2 regions of the Mesorhizobium sp. B2-4-13 genome follow, and region 2 is predicted to be linked to the other one. Evidence: predicted binding sites of a transcription regulator. Region 2 holds the regulator's gene; the other holds the start of a gene.

Region 1 (10,664 bases), on a different contig from region 2:
AGGAAGGTCGCTATCAGCACCAGCGCATCGCCGCGCGATGCCTTGAGCAGCGTGGCGAAGGCTTGTTTCTCGACCATGTTCCAGCAGACCACCGCCAGGACGCCGGCAAGGGCCGCGAGCGGGATGTAGCTGGCAAGCGGCGCCGCCACCAGCATCAGCACCAGCAGGATTCCCGAATGGACCATGCCCGAGACCGGGCCGTGCGCGCCGGCCCGCACATTGGTGGCGGTGCGGGCGATGGTGCCGGTGGCGCAGATGCCGCCGAACAAAGCGGACGCGACATTGGCGAAGCCCTGCGCCACCAACTCGCAATTCGAGCGGTGCCGCCGGCCCGTCATGCCGTCTGCGACGACGGCCGACAGCAGCGATTCGATGGCGCCGAGCAGCGCGAAGGCGATGGCGTCCGGCAAGACGTCGAGCATCCTGCCGAAGCTGACGGGTGGCATGCCAGGCCATTGCAGGCTGCGCGGAATGCCGCCATAGCGCGTGCCGATCGTCTCGGCCGGCAACGCCAACAGCGCCACGACCAGCGAGGCGAGCCCGATGGCGATCAACATGGCCGGCCATTTCGGCCGCCAGCGCTTCAGCAAGACGATGGTCGCGATGGTCAGCGCCGCCACGCCGGTCGCCGCGAGGTTGATCGTGCCGGCTGCTTCGCCAAGCGCGATCAGCTTGGGCACGAACGGTCCGGGCTCCCGGCCCGGCAAGGTCAGCCCGAACAGTTCGACGATCTGGCCGGAGAAGATGATGACGGCAATGCCGGCGGTGAAGCCGACAGTGACCGGATAGGGAATGAACTTGATGTAGGTGCCGAGCCGGAGATAGCCGATGGCAATGAGGAACACACCGGCCATCATCGTCGCCAGCAGCAGGCCGTCGAGGCCGACGCGCGCCACCGTCGCCGCCACCAGCACGATGAAGGCGCCGGCCGGGCCGCCGATCTGGAAGCGGCTGCCGCCCAAGGCCGAGATGATGAAGCCGCCGACGATGGAAGTGTAGAGGCCACGCTCCGGCGTCACGCCCGAAGCGATCGCGATCGCCATCGACAGCGGCAGCGCGACGATGGCGACAGTCAGCCCGGCGATGACATCCGCCTTGAAATGCGGCAGCCGGTAGCCCTCCCGCCAGACCGTCACCAGCTTCGGCGTGAACAGCTCGGAGAATGTCGGCTTCACCGCCTGATGCACTGCCTGACGCGCTTGATCCATGGACTGCCCCTGCAAAAGCGGCGGGATCGTCGGCAGGACTGTCGGCGGTCGCCGTCGCGACTTATTCCGGCTCGGCCTTGGGTTCCGGCGGCATGGCGGGCTTGAGGCGCACGCCCCTGCCGCCGCGCTCGCTGGCCTGGTTCTCGCCGATCAGTTCCACCCCTGCTTCGTCGAGAGCCTGGATGACCTTCATCAGCGTATCGACCACGCCCCTGACCACGCCGCCGCTCGCCTCCATGCGCTGGATGGTGGGAAGCGAGACGCCGGCGCGCTCGGCGAGCGTCCTCTGGTCGATGCCGGCCAGCGCCCTTGCGGCGCGCATCTGCGCGGCAGTGATCATCGGCCGGAATCCCCGTCTGAGCCTGCTGACATAACGTGTAATACCATCATTATCATGCTTCAAGCATCATTATATCAGTTCTAAACGTAACCACTGCAACCTGATGCTCATTTTCTTCGATACCGGCCAAGGATTTCAGGTAGGGTGGCATGCATCAGAGCAGGGGGTACGCGGGTGAACGTTTTCAAGACCTTGGTGATATCGGCAGGCTTGCTGTCGACGGTTCTGGTACTGACGGGCTGCGGAGGGCACCTCATCAACAGGTTGATCTGACTCAGTCAGGCTCCTCGCTCACCGCCTTGCGCCGTTGCAGAAGCCTCGCCACCAACCAGCATAGCATCGCCCAGGCGAAGCCGGCACACCAGCCCGCCAGCACATCAGAGGGCCAGTGGACGCCGAGATAGATGCGGCTGACGCCGACCAGCACTGTCGTCAGCACCGCCAGGAACAGCACGTAGACCTTGGTTGTCCGGCCCGGCAGGAAGCGCGCCGCCAGCGAACCGAGCGTGAGGTAGGTCACCGCCGACAGCATGGCATGGCCGCTCGGGAAGGAAAGCGACGTCTCGTTGACAAGATGCGAAACCAGTTCCGGGCGCGGCCGGTCGACGCCGGCTTTCAGCAGGCTCGACAGCACCTGGCCGCCCGCCACGGCAACGAACATGAGAAGCGCCGTCGCCGGGCGGCGGATCAACAGCAGATAGATGATCGTCGCCGCCGTGATCAGCACCAGAACACTGGAGCTGCCGAGGCTGGTGATGTCGCGCATCGCGCCTTCCAGCCATGGCGGACCGATCGGGATCGCCGGTTGACCGGCCTGGCGGAATGCAAGCAGGATTTCGGTATCGAAGGCGTGCGGCGTGGTGGCCCGTGCCACCTCCATCAATTCCTCGAACGCCCACAGCCCACCGGCGATGACCAGGCCGGCCAGCAGCACCGGGAATTCGACCCGATTGAGCAGAGCTTTCGCGGCGTTCTTCATCGGCACCGTTACATCCGCCCTTGCAGATAGGGCCCAAGCGTGATCAGCGCCACGGCTGCGATTGCCAGCGCGATGCCGGCCGCCTGCAGCGCGTTGACGCGCTCGCCGAAGAACACCAGCGCAACGACATTGACCGAAACCAGCTGGATCACCGCCGAGAGGCTGAACGATACCGACATGCCGAACTCGCGGATCAACCGCAGCATGATCAGATTGCCCAGCGAATAGAGCGCCAGCGTCAGCAGGATCTTGCCGAGGCTGGGCGCCAGCCCCCATTGCTTGGCGGCGGTCGCCGCCAGGAGGAAGATCACCGTCGAAAAGCCGAGCTGCAGAAGTCCCGAAAAACTCAACGTCCCGTCCCCCTCGAAGCGCCTTTTGCCTGATATCGCCGACCTTGTTTCCGAAGCGTGCCGGAACGTCAAGCGACGTCGTTCAAACGAGGGTCTTGGCAACGGCGAGACTGAAGCTCAATGTGCCGGAATCGCCCAGCCTGTCGATAGAGGGGCGGTCAGGGGTTCATGATTCGTATTTTTCAGAACTTGGCGCGGCGCTGGAGCGAGCTTTCCCTTGCCCTGCAATTCGTCGTTGCCGGCGGTTTTGGGCTGCTGGTCGTCATGGTGATCGTCGGGACCTGGGTGACGACGCAGATCCGGGACGGCGTCACTCGCAATTCGGCCGCCACGACGGCGCTCTATGTCGACAGCGTGATTGCGCCGCTGCTGCCCGACCTGCGCAAGAGCGAGGAGCTCAGCGCATCCGTCAAGCAGGCGCTCGACGAGACGCTCGGCCAGGGCGCGCTCGGCAAACGCCTGGCATCCTTCAGGCTCTGGCGCCGCGACGGCACGATCCTCTATGCGAAGGACTCGGCTTTGACGGGTCGCCGCTTCGACCTGAACGACAATCTGCGTTCTGCCTTCCAGGGCAGCGTCGTTGCCCAGTTCGATACGTTCGACGAGAACGAAGACAAGGAGCGGGCCGCGGGTGTGCCGTTGCTCGAGATCTACAATCCAGTGCGCGAGCCCTGGTCCGGCGAAGTGGTCGCCGTCACCGAATTCTACGAGGTCGCCAGCGATTTCAAGGCTACCCTGGCTTCCGCCCTGCTGTCGAGCTGGCTGGTCGTGGCCGGCACCACCTTGACAGCATTTCTGCTACTGTCGGGCATCGTCCTGCGCGGCAGCCGCATTATCGACGACCAGCGCGGGGCGCTGCGCCGCCAGGTGTCCGAGCTGCAGGGCTTGGTGACGCAGAACAGCGCCTTGCGGCATCGTGTGCAGCGGGCGTCCCGCCGCGCCACCGCGCTCAACGAAAGATATCTGCGTCGGATCGGCGCCGACCTGCATGACGGCCCTGCCCAGCTCGTGGCGCTGGCCGCGCTGCGCATGGACAGTCCGGTGTTTACCGGCGACGGGCATGGCAGCGAAGGCCGCTCGACCGAAATCGCCATGATCCGCAAGACACTGGAGGATGCGATGCGCGAGATACGCGGCATCTGCACCGGCCTGGTCCTGCCGCAGATAGAAACGGCGGCGGCGGCGGACGTGCTGCGGCTGGCCGTCGAAGAACACGAGCGCCGGACGGGCACATCGGTGACGCTTACGATGCCGAGACATTTGCCGGAGCCCGGCGCTTCTGAGAAGATCAGCATCTATCGCTTCGTGCAGGAGGGGCTGAACAATGCCTACCGCCACGGACGGGGCAAGGATCAGGCGGTGCGTGCAGGCATGAAAAATGGTAGGCTTTTCGTTGAAGTATCGGACGGCGGACCGGGCTTCGATCCGGCGCGGGCCGAGGGGTTGGGCCTTGCCGGCCTCAGGGAGCGGGTTGAAAGCATTGGCGGCCAATTCGAAACACTCACAGGGCCGAAAGGCACGAAGCTGGTGATCCGTCTTTCGGTCGAGGAGCAAGCATGATCGGCGCCATCCGCATTGCCATTGTCGACGATCATCCGCTGTTCCGCGAAGGCGTGACGCGCAGCCTGTCGGAGATCGGCGGCTTCGAGATGGTCGGCGAAGGTGCGACCGCGCAGGACGCGGAGCGCATCGCCTCGACCATGCAGCCCGACATATTGCTCATCGACATTTCAATGCCGGGCGGCGGCCTGGCCGCGGTTGCCAGCATCCTTGCCGACCATCCCGCCCAGAAGATCGTCATGCTGACCGTTTCAGAGGCGAATGCCGATGTGACCAAGGCCTTGAACGCCGGGGTGCTCGGCTATGTCCTCAAAGGCGTCGGATCGCGTGCGCTTGCCGATATCCTGCGCAACGTGGCGGCCGGCGAAAGCTATCTTTCGCCGATGCTGTCGGCCCGGCTGCTTTCCGACGTGCAGTCCTTGCAGCCCGCCAACGGCGTGGCGGACCGGCTGCGGCAACTCACCGGCCGGCAGACCGAAATACTGCGGCTGGTGGCGGAGGGACTGAGCAACAAGGAAGTCGCCTTGCGCCTGGAACTGCAGGAGAAGACCGTCAAGCATCACATGACGGGGGTGCTGTCGAAACTCAACGTGCGAAATCGTACTGAAGCGGCCCTCATCATGCGCGAGTTTCGCGACCGCGACAGGGACCGTTCGTAGCCATCGTGGAACGCCGCGAAACGAGGTCACCTCCGCCGGGGGGCGGCGGAGGTGACGTGTGAAACTGGTCGTTGCCTGTTGACCAGCTTCACAAGGCGAAATTCATAGGGCCGAAATTCAAAGCGCCTTGAGACGGCTGGCGTCGGCCGGTGTGGCACGGCGATCGATGATCGTGCGGCCGAGCTTATCCTTCATGCTGAAACGGCCGTTCTCGATTTTTTCCGTCAAGCCATCCGGGTGCTGAACTGTAATCTTGTTGCCGTCCACGTCGACCGTGTCGCCGGTCGTGGCGTTGACATGGCTTGTGCTCTGGTTGCCCTGGCCCTTACCCTTTCCGCTATTCCCGCCGCCGCTGTTACCGCTATTGCCGTTGCCGCTGTTTCCTCCATTGCCGCTGTTGCCGCCACCGCCACCGCTGTTACCGCCACCGCCATTCCCACCGCCACCGCCGTTGCCACCCTTGTCGGCATGTGCGGTCGCGGCATCGATTCCAGGCACGAAGCGATGGAAGGCTATTCCATAGGGAGCGATGGTCAGCGCCAGGACGGCCGCCGATCTGAGAGCCAGACGGCAACAACGGGCCGTGATCGATCCACGCATACTGATCTCCGTCGATTGAGCCGGCGCGCCCACCCCAACGTTGCAGTGCAACAACATCGCCGAAAGACGTGGTGACCGGAAGCGACCTCCGACCGTTGCGTTTGTCCCCCAGGACCTTTGCAGGCGCAAGCTTGGACCAAAGTCCCAGGCGAGGCGTGAAAAATCGGTCTCGTGAGCGAGCGGCAGCGGAGATACGATGTCACGAAAATGTGATCAGCCTGACGTAAGGCGGTCGAACAGGCAACAAGCTCCAGCCAAACCAAGCCAGAGGTTCCCATGACCGAACATCGCTCTCCCGACGCCCGATTCCGCACCAGCCTGCTCGAGCAAAATGAAGGCCCGGCCAACAATCCCAGCGAGAACCGCACCATGGGCGAGATCATCGCCGCGCGGTTCTCGCGCCGTGGCTTTCTCAAGGGTTCGCTTGCCGTTTCGGCGATCGCCGCCACCGTCAGCCCGCTGGCCATGATCGCCGCCGACGATGCCCGCGCCGCGGAAGGCTCAGCGTTCAAATTCGACGAGCTGGAGGCCGGTATCGACGATAAGCACCACGTCGCGCCGGGCTACGACGCCGACGTTTTGCTGCGCTGGGGCGATCCGCTGTTTGCCGATTCGCCGGAATTCGACCCGACGAAGCAGTCGGCGCAAGCCCAGGCCAAGCAGTTCGGCTACAACAACGACTATGTCGGTTACATCCCGCTCGATGGCTCGGCCGAGCATGGCTTGCTGGTGGTCAACCACGAATACACCAACCCGCATCTGATGTTCCCAGGCATCGTCAAGATTGTCGAGAAGGACGGCAAGAAGTCGGCCGAGGTGGCGCCGCTCTCGAAAGAGCAGGTCGATGTCGAGATGGCCGCCCATGGCGGCACCATCGTCGAGATCCGCAAGGATGGCGGCAAATGGCGGGCAATTCGCGACGGCAAGCTCAACCGCCGCATCACCGCCAACACCGAGATGGCGCTGTCGGGCCCGGTTGCCGGCCATGACCGCGTCAAGACCAATGCCGACCCGTCCGGCGTCAAGGTGTTCGGCACCATCAACAATTGCGCCGGCGGGGTCACGCCCTGGGGCACGTATGTGATGTCCGAGGAGAACATCCATGGCTATTTCTCCGGCGAGCTGCCGGAGGGCCACAAGGAGGCCGCCAACTACAAGCGCCTCGGCATTCCGGAAGGCGCCTATGAATGGGGCGCGCACTATGACCGCTTCAGCCTGGCCAAGGAGCCGAACGAGCCCAACCGCTTCGGCTGGATCGTCGAGGTCGATGTCAACGACCCGGCCTCGGTGCCGCGCAAGCGCACCGCCATGGGCCGCTTCAAGCATGAGGGCGCCGAATCGATCGTCGCCAAGGATGGTCGAGTGGTCTTCTATCTCGGCGACGACGAGCGCTTCGACTATGTCTACAAGTTCGTCACCAAGGGCATGTTCAACGCCGGCGACCGCGCGGCCAACAAGGATATGCTCGACGACGGCACGCTGCATGTCGCCAAATTCGCGGAGGACGGCTCGGTCGAATGGATGCCGATCGTGTTCGGCCAAGGGCCGCTGACGGCGGAAAACGGTTTTGCCGGCCAGGCCGACGTGCTGATCGAGACACGTCGCGCCGCCGACCTCCTTGGCGCCACCAAGATGGACCGGCCCGAAGACATCCAGCCCAATGCCAGCAACGGCAAGGTCTATGTCATGCTGACCAACAATTCCAAGCGCAAGGCCGATCAGGTCGACGCCGCCAACCCGCGTGCCGAAAACGCCTTCGGCCACATCATCGAAATCGTCGAGGACGAGGGCGATTTCGCCGCCACCAAAGGCAAGTGGGAAGTGCTGCTGAAATGCGGCGACCCGTCGGTGGCCGCCGTCGGCGCCACCTTCTCCACCGCGACGACGGCCCATGGCTGGTTCGGCATGCCCGACAATTGCGCGGTCGATTCGGCCGGGCGCCTGTGGGTCGCCACCGACGGCCAGGGCCCGAAGGCAACCGGCCGCACCGACGGCCTGTGGGCGGTGGACACGGAAGGATCGGCGCGGGCGACCTCGAAACTGTTCTTCCGGGTGCCGATCGGCGCCGAAATGTGCGGCCCGCTGTTTACGCCGGACGACCAGACCGCCTTTGTCGCCGTCCAGCATCCGGGTGACGGCGGCGAGGATTGGGAAGCGTTCGGCCGGCCCTCCTATTATGAGGACCTGTCGACCCGCTGGCCCGATTTCAGGCCCGACATGCCGGTGCGGCCGGCGGTGGTCGCCATCACCAAACAGGGTGGCGGCAAGATCGCCGTCTGAGGTCGGGCGAGACAAAAATGAGAGGGGCTCCGGTGATCCGGGGCCTCTCTTTTGTGCGATATCATATTCAAGCCTCGGGAAAGATTGGCAATTTACACGTGGCGCCCTAGATCGTGATCAGGAGATCATCGCCATGCCCAAGTCGATCTACGACCGTGGCTTGCTCAAACCTGACGAAGTGGCCACCTTGCAACGTGTCTTTGACGAGGCCTGCCGCCGACGGCAAGCGCATCCCGAATCCGTCGAGGCGCGTGAATTGGCGCTCACCTTGCTGGCCCTCTACAATGCCGGCATGGTCGACGAGGAGATGCTGACCGAGGCTGTCGGTTTCCGGCGGCTGGAGCCGAAATCGGCGTGACGCCGACGGCAAATGTTGTCCTATGCGGTCGCTCAGCGTGAGGCGCCGGAGGGGCGGGATGAGCCGGCGATCCGCGCAGCTATCGCCTTGGCCAATATGCCGGCATTGGCAAAGCAGCCGCGGATGCTCGGCCGCATGCCGGTGAACCACAGGCCGGGCAGTTTCGGATCGGCCTGGCCCCCGTTGAAGAGCGGAACGCCCTTCTCGTCGAGCACGCCGAGATTGCCGACCATCCGCTCCAGCCCGGTGCGGTAGCCCGTCGCGGCAATGACGATGTCGGGAGCGATCAGGCTGCCATTGGCCAGGATGACGCCGTCGCGGGTGAACTCCCGTACCCCGGGCACCACCACGATCCTGCCCGATTTGATGGCATCGACGGCGCCATCGTCGGCGGCGATCGCGGTATAGTCCGAGGTCAGGCGGCTGGCGCCGCCCGCGGGCGCGGGCGGCACGCCGAATTTGGTGAGATCGCCGAACACCAGGCGCTGCGTCACCGCCATCACCGCATCGGCGACGCGCAGCGGCAGGCGCGCCATGAGCGGCGAGAGGCGGTGCACGGCGATCTTGCCGACGCGCTTGGGCAAAAGGGCGGGGCCGTTGCGGGCCGACAGCCAGACAGCGGCGGCATCGACACCGGCCAGATGATTGAGTGCGTCGAAGCCCGAATTGCCGGCGCCGACAACCAGCACCTTCTTGCCCGCATAGGCCTGGGCATCGCCAAAATCCGCCGAGTGGATGATCCGGCCCCCGAACGCCTGCATGCCCGTCCACTGCGGCGTGAAGGGTTCCCGGTCGCGGCCGGTGGCCACAACGACATGGCGCGCCAGGCGCGAGCCGGCGCTGGTGCGCACGACCCAGTGATAGCCCCTGAACGTGATGGACTCGACGGAAACGCCAAACTCCACCGGCAAACGGTTCGCCTCATGGAAATCGTTCATATGGCGGATGACGACGTCCCGGTGCGGAAAGGCAGGGGTGCCCTTGGGATAGGCAAGGCCAGGCAGTGCCGAGAGATCGCGGTGGGTGTTGAGGTGCAGCTGCTCGTGGCGCCGGCGCCAGGGCTCGGCCAGCCGGCTTTCCTTCTCCAGGATCGCCGTCGCCACGCCGGCCTTCATCAAGGCCCTCGCGACGGCCAGCCCGGCGGCGCCGGCGCCAACGACGATCGCCGGCTCGACCGTCACCGCCTGCTCCACCATCGATCTGCTTGTCGTATCAGCCATTCACTCTCGAACCCCATTCGCCCTCGCGGCAGCCCTGAAGGCTCGCAGGCCGCTGTAACAGTTTGATCGCGCGCAGGACCCGAACGGCAACTCGATGCCGATTTTCGATGGTCCCGCGCCGAGGCGGCTTCGCGTCCGGAGCATTCCGCCGCCTGGCGGAAACAGCCGGTCGCGGCACCGCGTCAAAACCACGACATGGAGCGCGTTACCCGCTTCCGTCCGAATACATCCAGCCCTATATGGCATATCGGCGGCATCGGCGATAATCAGGTCGCGGCAAAGTGATTGATTCGAGGTCCGGGGGCTGGCGGATCTCGTCACGGACGCGGGCATTCGAAACTGGCAACCCGATTTCGGCTACCCTGCGAAAAATCAAGACGCCGTGGCGCGTCTTGCGTGTCGTCGGACACGTCGCGCCATGGACGGCACGCGGAATCTCGACCATGCCCTCCTTGCGGATCTATTTCGACAACCTCCTTGAGGGAGCCTCGCCCAAGGTCGAGCGCCGGGCGCTGACGCATGTCGAACGGCTGGCGCTGGTGCGCCGTCATGGCGACTTCTCGCTCGCCTATTCCACCGCCGTGCAAAGCAAGCTTTCCTATTTTGGCGATGCCGACGGTTACATCGCCTTCGGCACCAAGATGAGGCATCATTTCGCGCTCGGCGATCCGGTGGCGGCGCCGGATCGGCGGCCCGATTACATCAGACGCTTCGTCGAGAGCGCCGGCGGCCCGTGGTTCGTGCAGATCGGCGAACAGACCGCCCAGGTCCTTGCCGGCCTTGGCTACAAGATCAACCGGCTGGGCATCGACACGCGCCTCGTTCTGCCCGACCATGATTTTTCCGGCAAGCGCAACGAAACGGTGCGTTATTCCGAGCGCTGGCTGTTGAAGAAGGGCTTTTCGTTCGAGGAGGACAAACGCACGATCCACCTCGACGAGATCTCCCGGCTGTCTCAAAACTGGCGCGGCGACCGTATCGTCAAGCGATGGGAGATGGCTTTCCTCAACCGACCATTTTACGATCAGCTCGGCACCGATATGCGCCGTTTCGTGCTGCACGGCCCCGATGGCGACCTCGTCGCCTTGCTCGATTTCGATCCGATGTTCG
Region 2 (10,664 bases):
GTGCTGCTCGACGGCCAGAACGTTCTCGACCGCTCGCAGGACCTCAACCTGTTGCGCACCAAGATCGGCATGGTGTTCCAGAAGCCGACGCCGTTCCCGATGTCGATCTATGAGAATATCGCCTTCGGCGTCAGGCTCTATGAGAAGATCGGCAAGGCCGAGATGGACGGCCGTGTCGAGCAGGCGTTGAAACGCGCCGCGCTGTGGAACGAGGTCAAGGACAAGCTCAATGCCAGCGGCCTCAGCCTGTCGGGCGGCCAGCAGCAGCGGCTTTGCATCGCCCGCACCGTGGCGGTCAAGCCGGAGGTCATCCTGCTCGACGAACCGGCCTCGGCGCTCGACCCATTGTCGACCGCCAAGATCGAGGAATTGATCGACGAGTTGCAGGCCGACTACACGATCGTCATCGTCACCCACAACATGCAGCAGGCCGCGCGCGTCTCGAAGCAGACGGCTTTCATGTATCTGGGCGAGCTGGTCGAATTCGACAAGACCGAGAAGATCTTCACGTCGCCTCGCGAGAAGCGCACGCAGGACTACATCACCGGCCGCTTCGGCTGATCTCACGCATACGAGGACCAGGATCATGGCCGAACACACAGTCGCAGCCTTCGACGAGGATCTCGGACAGATCAGCAAGCTGATCAGCGACATGGGCGATCTCGCCGGCACGATGGTCGGCGGCGCCACCAAGGCGCTGCTGAATTCCGACAACGCGCTGGCACAGCGCGTCGTCTCCGACGACGCCATCATGGACGCGCGCCAGCGCGAACTCGATGATCGCGCCATCACCCTGATCGCCAAGCGCCAGCCGATGGCCGACGATCTGCGTCATGTCGTCGGCTCGATCCGCATGGCGGGCGATCTCGAACGCATCGGCGACCTTGCCAAGAACATCGCCAAGCGCGTCGGCTCGGTAGGCCTCACCGCCACGCCGCGCGACTTGTCGCATTCCATCGACTCCATGGCGCAGCTGGTGCTGATCCAGGTGCAGGGCGTCGTCGAGGAATATGCGGCCGGCGATGCCGCCGCCCTCGCCAAGCTCAGGAATGACGACGAACGCATCGACGTCAAATACACTTCGGTCTTCCGCGAACTCCTGACTTACATGATGGAGGATCCCCGCAACATCACGGCTTGTACGCATCTTTTGTTCTGCGCCAAGAATCTCGAACGCATCGGCGACCATGTGACCAACATCGCCGAGAATGCGTATTATGTGCTGACCGGCACGCAACTGCCCGCCAACCGTCCGAAGCAGGACGAGACGGCGATGTCGGTGCCGGCGGCTTGACGGCAGGGATGATCGATCGATGATCGCGCCACGCATCATGGTGGTGGAGGACGAGGAGCCGCTGGGCGTGCTCCTCCGCTACAACCTGGAGTCCGAGGGTTACCAGGTCGAGGTGGTGACACGCGGCGACGAAGCCGAGATACGCCTCCAGGAAAACGTGCCCGACCTGCTGGTGCTCGACTGGATGGTGCCGGCGGTTTCCGGCATCGAACTCTGTCGGCGCCTGCGCATGCGGCCCGAGACGGAGCGACTGCCGATCATCATGCTGACGGCGCGCGGCGAGGAGAGCGATCGCGTGCGCGGCCTCTCGACCGGCGCCGACGACTATCTGGTCAAGCCGTTCTCGACGCCGGAATTCATGGCCCGGGTCAAGGCGCTGCTGCGCCGCGCCAAACCGGAAGTGCTGTCCAGCGTGCTCAAGGTCGGCGACATCGTGCTCGACCGCGAATCGCACCGGGTCTATCGCAAGAAGAGCGAGATCCGGCTCGGACCGACCGAGTTCCGGCTACTCGAATTCATGATGCGCCATCCCGGCCGCGTGTTCTCGCGCAGCCAGTTGCTCGACAATGTCTGGGGCGAGACGATCTACATCGACGAGCGCACCGTGGATGTGCATGTCGGCCGCCTGCGCAAGGCGGTCAACAATGGCCGCATGCCCGATGTGATACGCACCATCCGTGGCGCAGGCTACGCAATCCGCGAGGATTGAGATCAGGCCACGTTCTTGCCGGATCTCACCTGCACGCCCGGCGCGAAAATCTCCTGGTCGACGAAGGTGAGCGCGCGCATGGCGCAGCCCTCGCGGATCAGCGGCAATTCGTTCGGCTCTGTATCGAAGGAAATCGATTTCGAATGCTGGCCGCCGGCGGTCTGGGCGATGGCCTCGCGCAAGGCCGGCTCGATCAGATCGAAGGCGGCGGCGCTGACGCCGACCATCGCAACCGGCGCCGGATCGATCAGCGCGAACAGGCTGCCAAGGCCATAGCCCAGCGCCTCGCCGGCCTTGCGATAGGCCTCGCGCTCCGGTCCGTCTCTTTCGCGCGCCGTAGCCGCCAATGCGCGCATGTCGGCGTCGCTGACGTCGACCGGTTTGGCGTCCTCACCCAGCTGTCCTGCATTACGCCAGATGGCATAGTTGCCGGCATAGGCCTCGACGCAGCCGCGCCGCCCGCAGCGGCAGAGCGCGCCGCCGGGGCGATGGATCATGTGGCCGAACTCGCCGCCCGAGGAATGGGTGCCGGTGAACAGCTCGCCCTTCAGCACCAGCCCCATGCCGATGCCGTGCGAGAGCAGGATGGCGATGAAGTCGTCGCGGTAGCGCTCGGGGTCGCGCCAGCGCAGCGCCACAGCCATCATGTTGCAGTCGTTCTCCATGGTGGCGGGGATGCCGAATTCGGCTTCGAGTATGTCGGCGAAGGCAATGTCCGTCTGCGGCGTGATCGGCGACCACAGCATGGCGCGCGCCTCGGTGTCGGTGATACCCTGGATCGCCAGCGCGATGCGGGCGATGCTGGCGACGTCGAGGTCGGGATCTTCGAGGCGGCGGCGGACGATGGCCACGCATTCGCCGATCAGCGCCTCGCGGGACATGGTCAGCGTGTCCAGCCGGCGCTGCTCCTCCGATATCACCTGGCCGGCGTAGTCGATGACGGCGACGGAGAGGAAATTCAGCGACAGCACCACGGTCATGACCGCCGCGGCCTCGGGGTTGAGACCAAGGCCAACCTGCGGCCGGCCGCGTTTCAGTGAGCCGGCCTCGTTCGGCTTGCCTTCGCTCAGGATACCTTCGCCGATCAGGTCGGCTGATATCGCCGATATGGTCGAGTGGCTCAGGGCGGTGGTGGCGGCGATCTCGGTGCGCGAGGGCTGGCCACCCCGGCGCACGGCTCCAATCACCATTGCGCGGTTGCGCCGGCGCAGATCGTCGTGGCGGATTCCGACCGACATGATTTCCCTCCCCGTCGCCGCGGTTCTTGACGCCCCCTCGAACACCTCCGGCAACGGGTCGAATACTGGCAGAAGCGGCTGGGGCTGTCATTTATTTATTGCGGGGCTCGAAAAAAGGCTTCCGGCACCTCAAAATCCGTCAGAATCGATGTTGACAGTGTTCCGGCGATGGACCAGTGTTTTTTCGAGGCTCGAAAAAATTAGGGCCTTTGTGCCGGCCTTAGGGCCAGTTTGGTCGCGCCACACGCGGGCGCAGGGAGGATATCATGAAGAGATTCACAGTCGCCATTCTGGCGGGTGTCGCCATGTCGCTGACGCTGGCGTCGGTCGCGCAGGCAAAGGACAAGGTCATCGGCGTGTCGTGGTCCAACTTCCAGGAGGAGCGCTGGAAGACCGACGAGGCGGCCATGAAGAAGGCGATCGAGGCCGCGGGCGACAAGTACATTTCCGCCGATGCGCAGTCCAATCCCGGCAAGCAGCTGACCGATGTCGAGAGCCTGATTTCGCAGGGTGCCAATTCGCTGATCATCCTGGCGCAGGACGCGTCGGCCATCGGCCCGGCGGTACAGAAGGCGCTCGACGAGGGCATTCCGGTCGTCGGCTATGACCGCCTGATCGAGAACAAGGACGTCTTCTACCTGACCTTCGACAACAAGGAAGTTGGCCGCATGCAGGCCCGCGAAGTGTTCAAGGTGAAGCCTGAGGGCAATTACGTCTTCATCAAGGGCTCCGGCGCCGATCCGAATGCCGACTTCCTGTTCTCGGGCTCGATGGAAGTGCTGAAGGCGGCCATAGACAGCGGCAAGATCAAGAATGTCGGCGAAGCCTATACGGACGGCTGGCTGCCCGCCAACGCCCAGAAGAACATGGAACAGTTCCTCACCGCCAACGACAACAAGGTGGACGCCGTGGTCGCCGCCAATGACGGCACCGCCGGCGGCGTCGTCGCGGCGCTGACGGCGCAGGGGCTCGCCGGCACCGTGCCGGTCTCCGGCCAGGACGGCGACCACGCCGCGCTCAACCGCATCGCGCTCGGCACCCAGACCGTGTCGGTGTGGAAGGACGCGCGCGAACTCGGCAAGAACGCCGCCGAGATCGCCTCGCAACTCGCCGACGGCAAGAAGATGACCGACATCGCCGGCGTGAAGGACTTCACGACGCCTGGCGGCAACACCGTCAAGTCGCTGTTCCTGACCCCGGTGGCCATCACCAAGGACAATCTCAACCTCGTCATCGACGCCGGCTGGATCAAGAAGGACGAAGTCTGCACGGGCGTTGCCGCGGGCAGCGTCGCGGCCTGCAACTGAGCTTGATCGCCTGAAAAGTCGGAAACGCCGCGGCGTGGAACGGTCAGTGTTCTGAACACTGGCCGTTCCAATTTCCTTGTCTTCGCAATTCCGGACAAAAACCCTTACGCACTTTTCCTGGAATTGCTTCCAAGCCGCGGCGTTTTCCCGACAAGATTTGTGTTTCCGCCGCTGGCGGCTAACTTCTGGGCTCTGGTCCGGCTCCGCGTCAGACGGCAAGCCGCTGGGAGGACATCATGACCGACACGACCTCAACCTCGCAGGCCGATACGGCGCGTGCGTCGGAACTCGGCGCGGTCGCGCGTTTCCTGAAGGCGACCGAGATCGATACCCGCATGCTCGGCATGATCGGCGCGCTGCTGCTGATCTGGGTCGCGCTGCATGTGATTTCGAGCCTGCGTCTTGGTGTCAATCCGCTCGATTTCGACAGCCGCACGTTCCTCACGCCACGCAATCTGTGGAACCTGTCGGTGCAGACGTCCGCGGTCGCCATCATGGCCTGCGGCATGGTGCTGGTCATCGTCATGCGCAACATCGACCTGTCCGTCGGTTCCGCCGAGGGCTTGATCGGCATGGTCATGGGCTTTGCGCAGGTACATTTCCTGGTTCGGTTCGTAGGACTTGAACTCGGCAACCCATGGATCTGGGTCCTGGCACTGGTCATCGGTCTGGCGCTCGGGCTTTTGATCGGCGCCTTCCAGGGCTTCGTCATCGCCTATCTCGAAGTGCCGGCCTTCATCGTCACGCTGGGTGGCCTGCTGGTCTGGCGCGGCGCCGCCTGGTGGGTCACGTCAGGCCAGACGGTGGCACCGCTCGACGCCACGTTCCAGCTTATGGGCGGCGGACCGGCCGGATCGATCGGCGCCACCTGGAGCTGGGTCGTCGGCATCGTCGCCTGCCTGGCCGTGGTGTTCGCGCTGTTCAACGGGCGGGTTCAGCGCAAGCGCTTCCGCTTCCCCCTGCGGCCGATCTGGGCCGAGACGCTGCTCGGCGTCGTCACCTGCGCCGTCATCATGGGCGCGGTCTGGCTAGCCAACTCCTATCCATGGCCGATCGGGATCGTGAACCGGTACGCGGCCGCCAACAACATCACCGTGCCGGAGGGCGGGCTGTTCATCGCCCACGGCATCGCCATACCGGTGCTGATGGCGGTCGCCGTCGGTCTGGTCATGACCTTCATCACCAACCGCACCCGTTTCGGCCGTTATGTCTTTGCTATCGGCGGCAATCCGGAAGCGGCCAATCTCGCCGGCATCAACACGCGCTGGATCACCATGAAGGTGTTCATGATCATGGGCGTGCTGGCCACGATCGCCGCCGCCATTTCGTCGGCCCGGCAGAACTCGTCCACCAATGTGCTGGGAACATTGGATGAGCTGCTGGTCATTGCCGCGGCCGTCATCGGCGGCACCTCGCTTGCCGGCGGCTCGGGAACCATCATCGGCGCCATGCTCGGTGCATTGCTGATGCAGTCGCTGCAGTCGGGCATGGTGCTGCTCGGTGTCGATTCGCCGTTGCAAAGCATCGTCGTCGGCGCCGTGCTGGTCATCGCCGTCTGGCTCGACACCGTCTATCGCAAGCGGGTTTAGGGATACGACCATGGCTGACAAAACCGCTCCCGTAAGGGCCCTCACAACTGCGCTCACTGGCACGCCGCTGGTCGACATGCGCAACATCTCGATCGCCTTCGGCGGCATCCGCGCCGTCGACGACGCCTCGATCGATCTTTTCCCCGGCGAGGTCGTGGCACTGCTCGGCCACAACGGCGCCGGCAAGTCGACGCTGATCAAGATCCTGTCCGGCGCCTACAAGCGCGATGCGGGCCAGATCTTCGTCAATGGCGAGGAGGCAGCGATTTCCAACCCGCGCGACGCCAAGAAATACGGTATCGAGACGATCTACCAGACGCTGGCGCTGGCCGACAATGTCGATGCCGCCGCCAACCTGTTCCTCGGCCGCGAACTGATGACCGCCTGGGGCACGCTCGACGACGTCGCCATGGAGGCCGAGGCGCGCAAGGTGATGGGGCGGCTCAATCCCCGCTTCCAGCGCTTCAAGGAGCCGGTGATCAAGCTGTCAGGCGGTCAGCGGCAATCGGTGGCGATCGCCCGCGCGATCCTGTTCAATGCCCGCATCCTGATCATGGACGAGCCGACGGCGGCACTTGGGCCCCAGGAAACCGCCCAGGTCGGCGAGTTGGTCAGGCAGCTCAAATCCGATGGCATCGGCATCTTCCTGATCAGCCACGACATCCACGACGTGTTCGAGCTGGCCGACCGTGTCTGCGTGATGAAGAATGGCCAGGTGGTCGGTACCGCCCGCACGACTGACGTCACGCAGGACGAGGTGCTTGGGATGATCATCCTGGGCAAATGTCCTCCAGGTGCCATACCGGGGCCGGGCGCGCTGAAGATCGCCGCCTGAGGCCGGTCAGGCCGCTTCGGGCACGCCCCGTTGCCGGTCACGTGATATGCCAGTGATCACGATGGTGTGGCCTGACCATTGTGTTGGCGCGGCGACTTGCCCATAAAAGGTCCTGTTTTGCTCATGGACCGCATCATCCGTTGAAGAAGCTTTTTCCAATCGTCGCGTTCATTGCCGTTGCACTGATCAGCATGACCATGGCGGGGTTCGCTTATTTCGCGACGCAGGAAGCCGCCCGCATCAAGTTCGAAGGGGCGGCCGATGACGCCCTCAACCGGATCGAGAGCCGCATCGACCTGCACCTGTCGCTGCTGCGCTCGACACAGGCCCTGTTCGACGCACGCAACGGCGATATTTCCCAGAACGAGTTCAAGGCATTCTTCAAGGCGCTGGATGTCGACAACAATTTCGCCGGCCTGCGAGGCATCGGCTTCCTGCGGCTGGTCAGGACGGGCGACGAGGCAGCGGTGGAACGCGACACCCTCCACGATTTCGGCGCCAGTCATCCGGTCTATCCGGATACGACGCAGGCCTGGCGCACGCCGATCGCGCTTTTCGAGCCGCTCGATCCGTCCAACCAGACCATCATCGGCTATGACATGTTCAGCGAGCCGGTGCGGCGTGCGGCGATCGAAAAAGCCATGGCCGATGACCAGCAGCATGCGAGCGGGCTGGTGCAACTCGGCCAGGGCACGGGCGTGGCGCAGACTTTCACGGGCTTCCTGGTCTATGTGCGGCTCAATGTGGAAACCGCACCGGAGGTCATCAACGCATCGCGGTCCTCGACCGCCGGCTTTCTCTATGCGGCCTTTCGGGCCCGGGACCTGTTCCAGATCGCGCTCAGCCGTGCGCCGCTGCTGCCGGTCAACACCGAGATCTATGATGGAGCGGTGAACGGCGACAACCTGTTGTTCCGCTCGGAGACGCCACCGGCCTCATCCCTGGGAGACCGGCTGCTGGTCACCCGCAAGATGACCGTGGCGGGACGCCCTTGGACGGTATTGTTCAGGCCAACCAGCGCCTTCTCGCAACCCTCTTCGCGCGCCATCCCCGTGATGCTGGGGCTGTTCGGCCTGCTCCTGGCAGGCGCCATCGCGCTGGTGGCGCGCTATCAGGAGCGAGCCTATGACGCAGTGTCGGCCTTGCACGAGACGACGGAAAAAAGCCTGCTCGAAAAGGACCTGATGCTGCAGGAGATGAAGCATCGCATCAAGAACTCCATCACCAGGGTGCTGGCGATCGCGCGGCAGACGGCTTCGCGGGCAACCGACGTCAATGAGTTTTCCGCTTCCTTCTCGGCCAGGCTGCAGGCGATGGCCGCCTCGCAGGACATGTTGACGCGCTCGCGCTGGCAGAAAGCCGACCTTGCTGATCTGCTGCGCATCGAGCTTGGCCAGGTGTTCGGCAAGGAACTGCCGGACGGGCTCCTGTCAGGCCCGGAGGTGCTGCTCGATGAAACAACGACGCAGGCGCTTGGGCTGACCTTTCATGAACTCGCCACCAACGCGCTGAAATACGGCGAAGCCGGCAATTTCGTTGGCGCTCTCAAGGTGAACTGGTCGCTGGAAGGGCGGGGGCGCGAGCGGACGCTGGCGCTGAACTGGCGGGAGGCGGGGAAGAAGAGGGTAGAGGCGCCATCGCGGACGGGATTCGGCACCAAGCTGATCGATCTCAATGTCACGCGCGAGCTGCGCGGCACGATCAGACGCGATTTTCAGGCCGATGGCCTCAAGGTGGAAATCAAAATTCCACTGGCCGGCTGAAACCCACCCGTCAGCGGCCCTAGCGGCCGACTCCCAGCCACGAAAATCCGGAGGCCCAGGGGCCTCCGGATTTTGACTTGTTATCGCTGAATCAGTTGCAGCGGGCCGTGTAGATCCGGCCGCGATGGTCGCGATACTGGCAGTAGCCGTTGCGCAGGTTGCGAACCAGCAGGCCGGAACCGGCACCGACGGCCGCGCCGATCAAGGCACCCTTGCCGCCGCCGACCAACCCACCCACGCCCGCGCCGATCAAGCCGCCGCCGACGACGTCCTGCTCGGTCGAGGTACAGCCGCTGACGGCAACCACCGCAACCATGGCAATAAGTATTTTCCGCATAGAGTCACTCCTCACTTGTGTCCACACTTTGGTAAGCTCCAACCGCCATTTAGCACGAAACGACGGCCTTTGCTGCTGCAATTTATTGTTGGCTAAGGTCGTCTTTTTCTGGGCGGTTCGTGTTCGATGCCATGACGACGTTGGATACGGCCAACGAAGCGTCAAGACTACCATCTGGCCGCACCTTCCAGACAATCTGATCGTAGTCGTCCTCCAAGGCGGGATCGACCGCGAGGCATTTGGCGACGACATGCTGCGCCTGCCCCTGCACGTCGCCCATCGCGAAGGGGCGCTCAGCGGTGCATTCGTCAGCAGTCGCAAAAACACTGACAGGGACCTGCAATTCCCGACATTCGGCCATCGTGTTCGAGCAACCGATCACCAGCAACAACGCGGCTATGTGTTCCATGACAGATGTTCCTCTGGCCGCATTAACGGCCGGCATCGTCAAAAAGTTCCTGTCATTCCAACGGCGTTACGCGAATAGTTCGGAGAAAACCGCGGCTCCTCACGCCGCGGCGTTGGCCTGCCCGGCGACTTCAATTGGCGCGACGGAGAGGAGAGCAGATTTAGTCAGGTCAACTGCCAGAAAATGGCCAGCACCATGATCGCGGCCGCGGCAAGAACGATCCCCTTCATCAACCCCCTACCTGCTTCAGGGAGTGCCTCCATGGAGGGTTCGGATTCCAGAAATTCGCCCATCGAAATACGGGCGGCTTGTTCCAATCTGTTCATGTCGGCAATCGTCAAGACATTCCTCCCGTACCGTGCTTCGAGCCTGCCAACAATCTCCGAAGGCGGGGCAGGTTCCGACGGTATCTGGGAAAAACAGCATCCGCGCTTATGGTGAACAGCCGGTTAAGGATTGTTGTTTGCCAGGCTCTCACTGCGTCTCGAAATTGCTGTGCGGCACGACAAGGCGATATTCGAGGTGGCCCTCGCCGATATCCAGGTTCGCGGTTCCGTTCAGGGATGCCGGCACCACCCGCTCCAACGCGACGCTGCCGAATCGCCGTTGACCGCCACCACCGCGATTGACTTCTATCGTTTCGGCCCATGTCAGCGACAGCGCAACCTCCCCCGTGGCAGCAGCGTCGAGTTGGGCGGTGACCTCGACGAAGCCATCCGGCCGGGACAGGGCGCCGTAGCTCAACGAGTTGACGGCAAGTTCATGCATCGCCAGCCCGATATGCAGTGCGGCGTTGGGATTGAGGTAAGGATTGGCGCCACGAAAACGGAGGCTGTGCGACGGGTTCGCGCCATAGCGGCCGACCTGGCCCGCCACCAGTTCATGAAGGGCTGCCCCTCGCCAATTGGAGGATGTCACCAGATCCTGGGAGGAGGCCAGCGACTGCAGCCGGCCGCGGAAGCGCGTCAGGAAATCGCCGATGCCGTCGGAATAGCGACCGGTCTGGGTCGCGATGCTCTGGATGATCGCCAGGAGGTTCTTCGAGCGATGGCTGACTTCCCGCAGCAGCGTCGTCAACGTCTGTTCACGCCGCTTTTGCTCGGTCGTCTCGACCATGGTGGTGACGACGCCCTGTACATCGCCATCGTCGCCTCGGTCCGCGTCGACCCAAATCTGAAACCAG

Evidence for each region. Region 2 encodes PhoB, which activates phosphate uptake and scavenging genes when phosphate is short. Its sites were predicted from a motif close to TGTCATNNANCTGTCAT; they were not measured.
Region 1: FJ936_RS23140 (PhoX family phosphatase) is a predicted target of PhoB. The motif match lies at 5,894-5,910, and genes of this name have one in related genera.

What each region holds. Positions count from the first base shown of each region.
Region 1 covers NZ_VFVB01000009.1:88,816-99,479, forward strand. Annotated here, with positions in the region: gene FJ936_RS23105 (SulP family inorganic anion transporter) at 1-1,208, opposite strand, end outside; gene FJ936_RS23110 (helix-turn-helix transcriptional regulator) at 1,270-1,548, opposite strand; gene FJ936_RS23115 (phosphatase PAP2 family protein) at 1,823-2,527, opposite strand; gene FJ936_RS23120 (hypothetical protein) at 2,536-2,877, opposite strand; gene FJ936_RS23125 (sensor histidine kinase) at 3,046-4,437, shown strand; gene FJ936_RS23130 (response regulator transcription factor) at 4,434-5,096, shown strand; gene FJ936_RS23135 (hypothetical protein) at 5,214-5,696, opposite strand; gene FJ936_RS23140 (PhoX family phosphatase) at 5,973-7,976, shown strand; gene FJ936_RS23145 (hypothetical protein) at 8,110-8,334, shown strand; gene FJ936_RS23150 (NAD(P)/FAD-dependent oxidoreductase) at 8,367-9,554, opposite strand; gene FJ936_RS23155 (phosphatidylglycerol lysyltransferase domain-containing protein) at 9,998-10,664, shown strand, end outside.
Region 2 covers NZ_VFVB01000007.1:85,755-96,418, forward strand. Annotated here, with positions in the region: gene pstB (phosphate ABC transporter ATP-binding protein PstB) at 1-561, shown strand, start outside; gene phoU (phosphate signaling complex protein PhoU) at 587-1,294, shown strand; gene phoB (phosphate regulon transcriptional regulator PhoB) at 1,314-2,003, shown strand; gene FJ936_RS19755 (ROK family protein) at 2,006-3,241, opposite strand; gene xylF (D-xylose ABC transporter substrate-binding protein) at 3,508-4,548, shown strand; gene FJ936_RS19765 (sugar ABC transporter permease) at 4,785-6,137, shown strand; gene FJ936_RS19770 (ATP-binding cassette domain-containing protein) at 6,148-6,972, shown strand; gene FJ936_RS19775 (CHASE domain-containing protein) at 7,113-8,735, shown strand; gene FJ936_RS19780 (YMGG-like glycine zipper-containing protein) at 8,827-9,072, opposite strand; gene FJ936_RS19785 (hypothetical protein) at 9,155-9,481, opposite strand; gene FJ936_RS30555 (hypothetical protein) at 9,646-9,822, opposite strand; gene FJ936_RS19790 (sensor histidine kinase) at 9,956-10,664, opposite strand, start outside.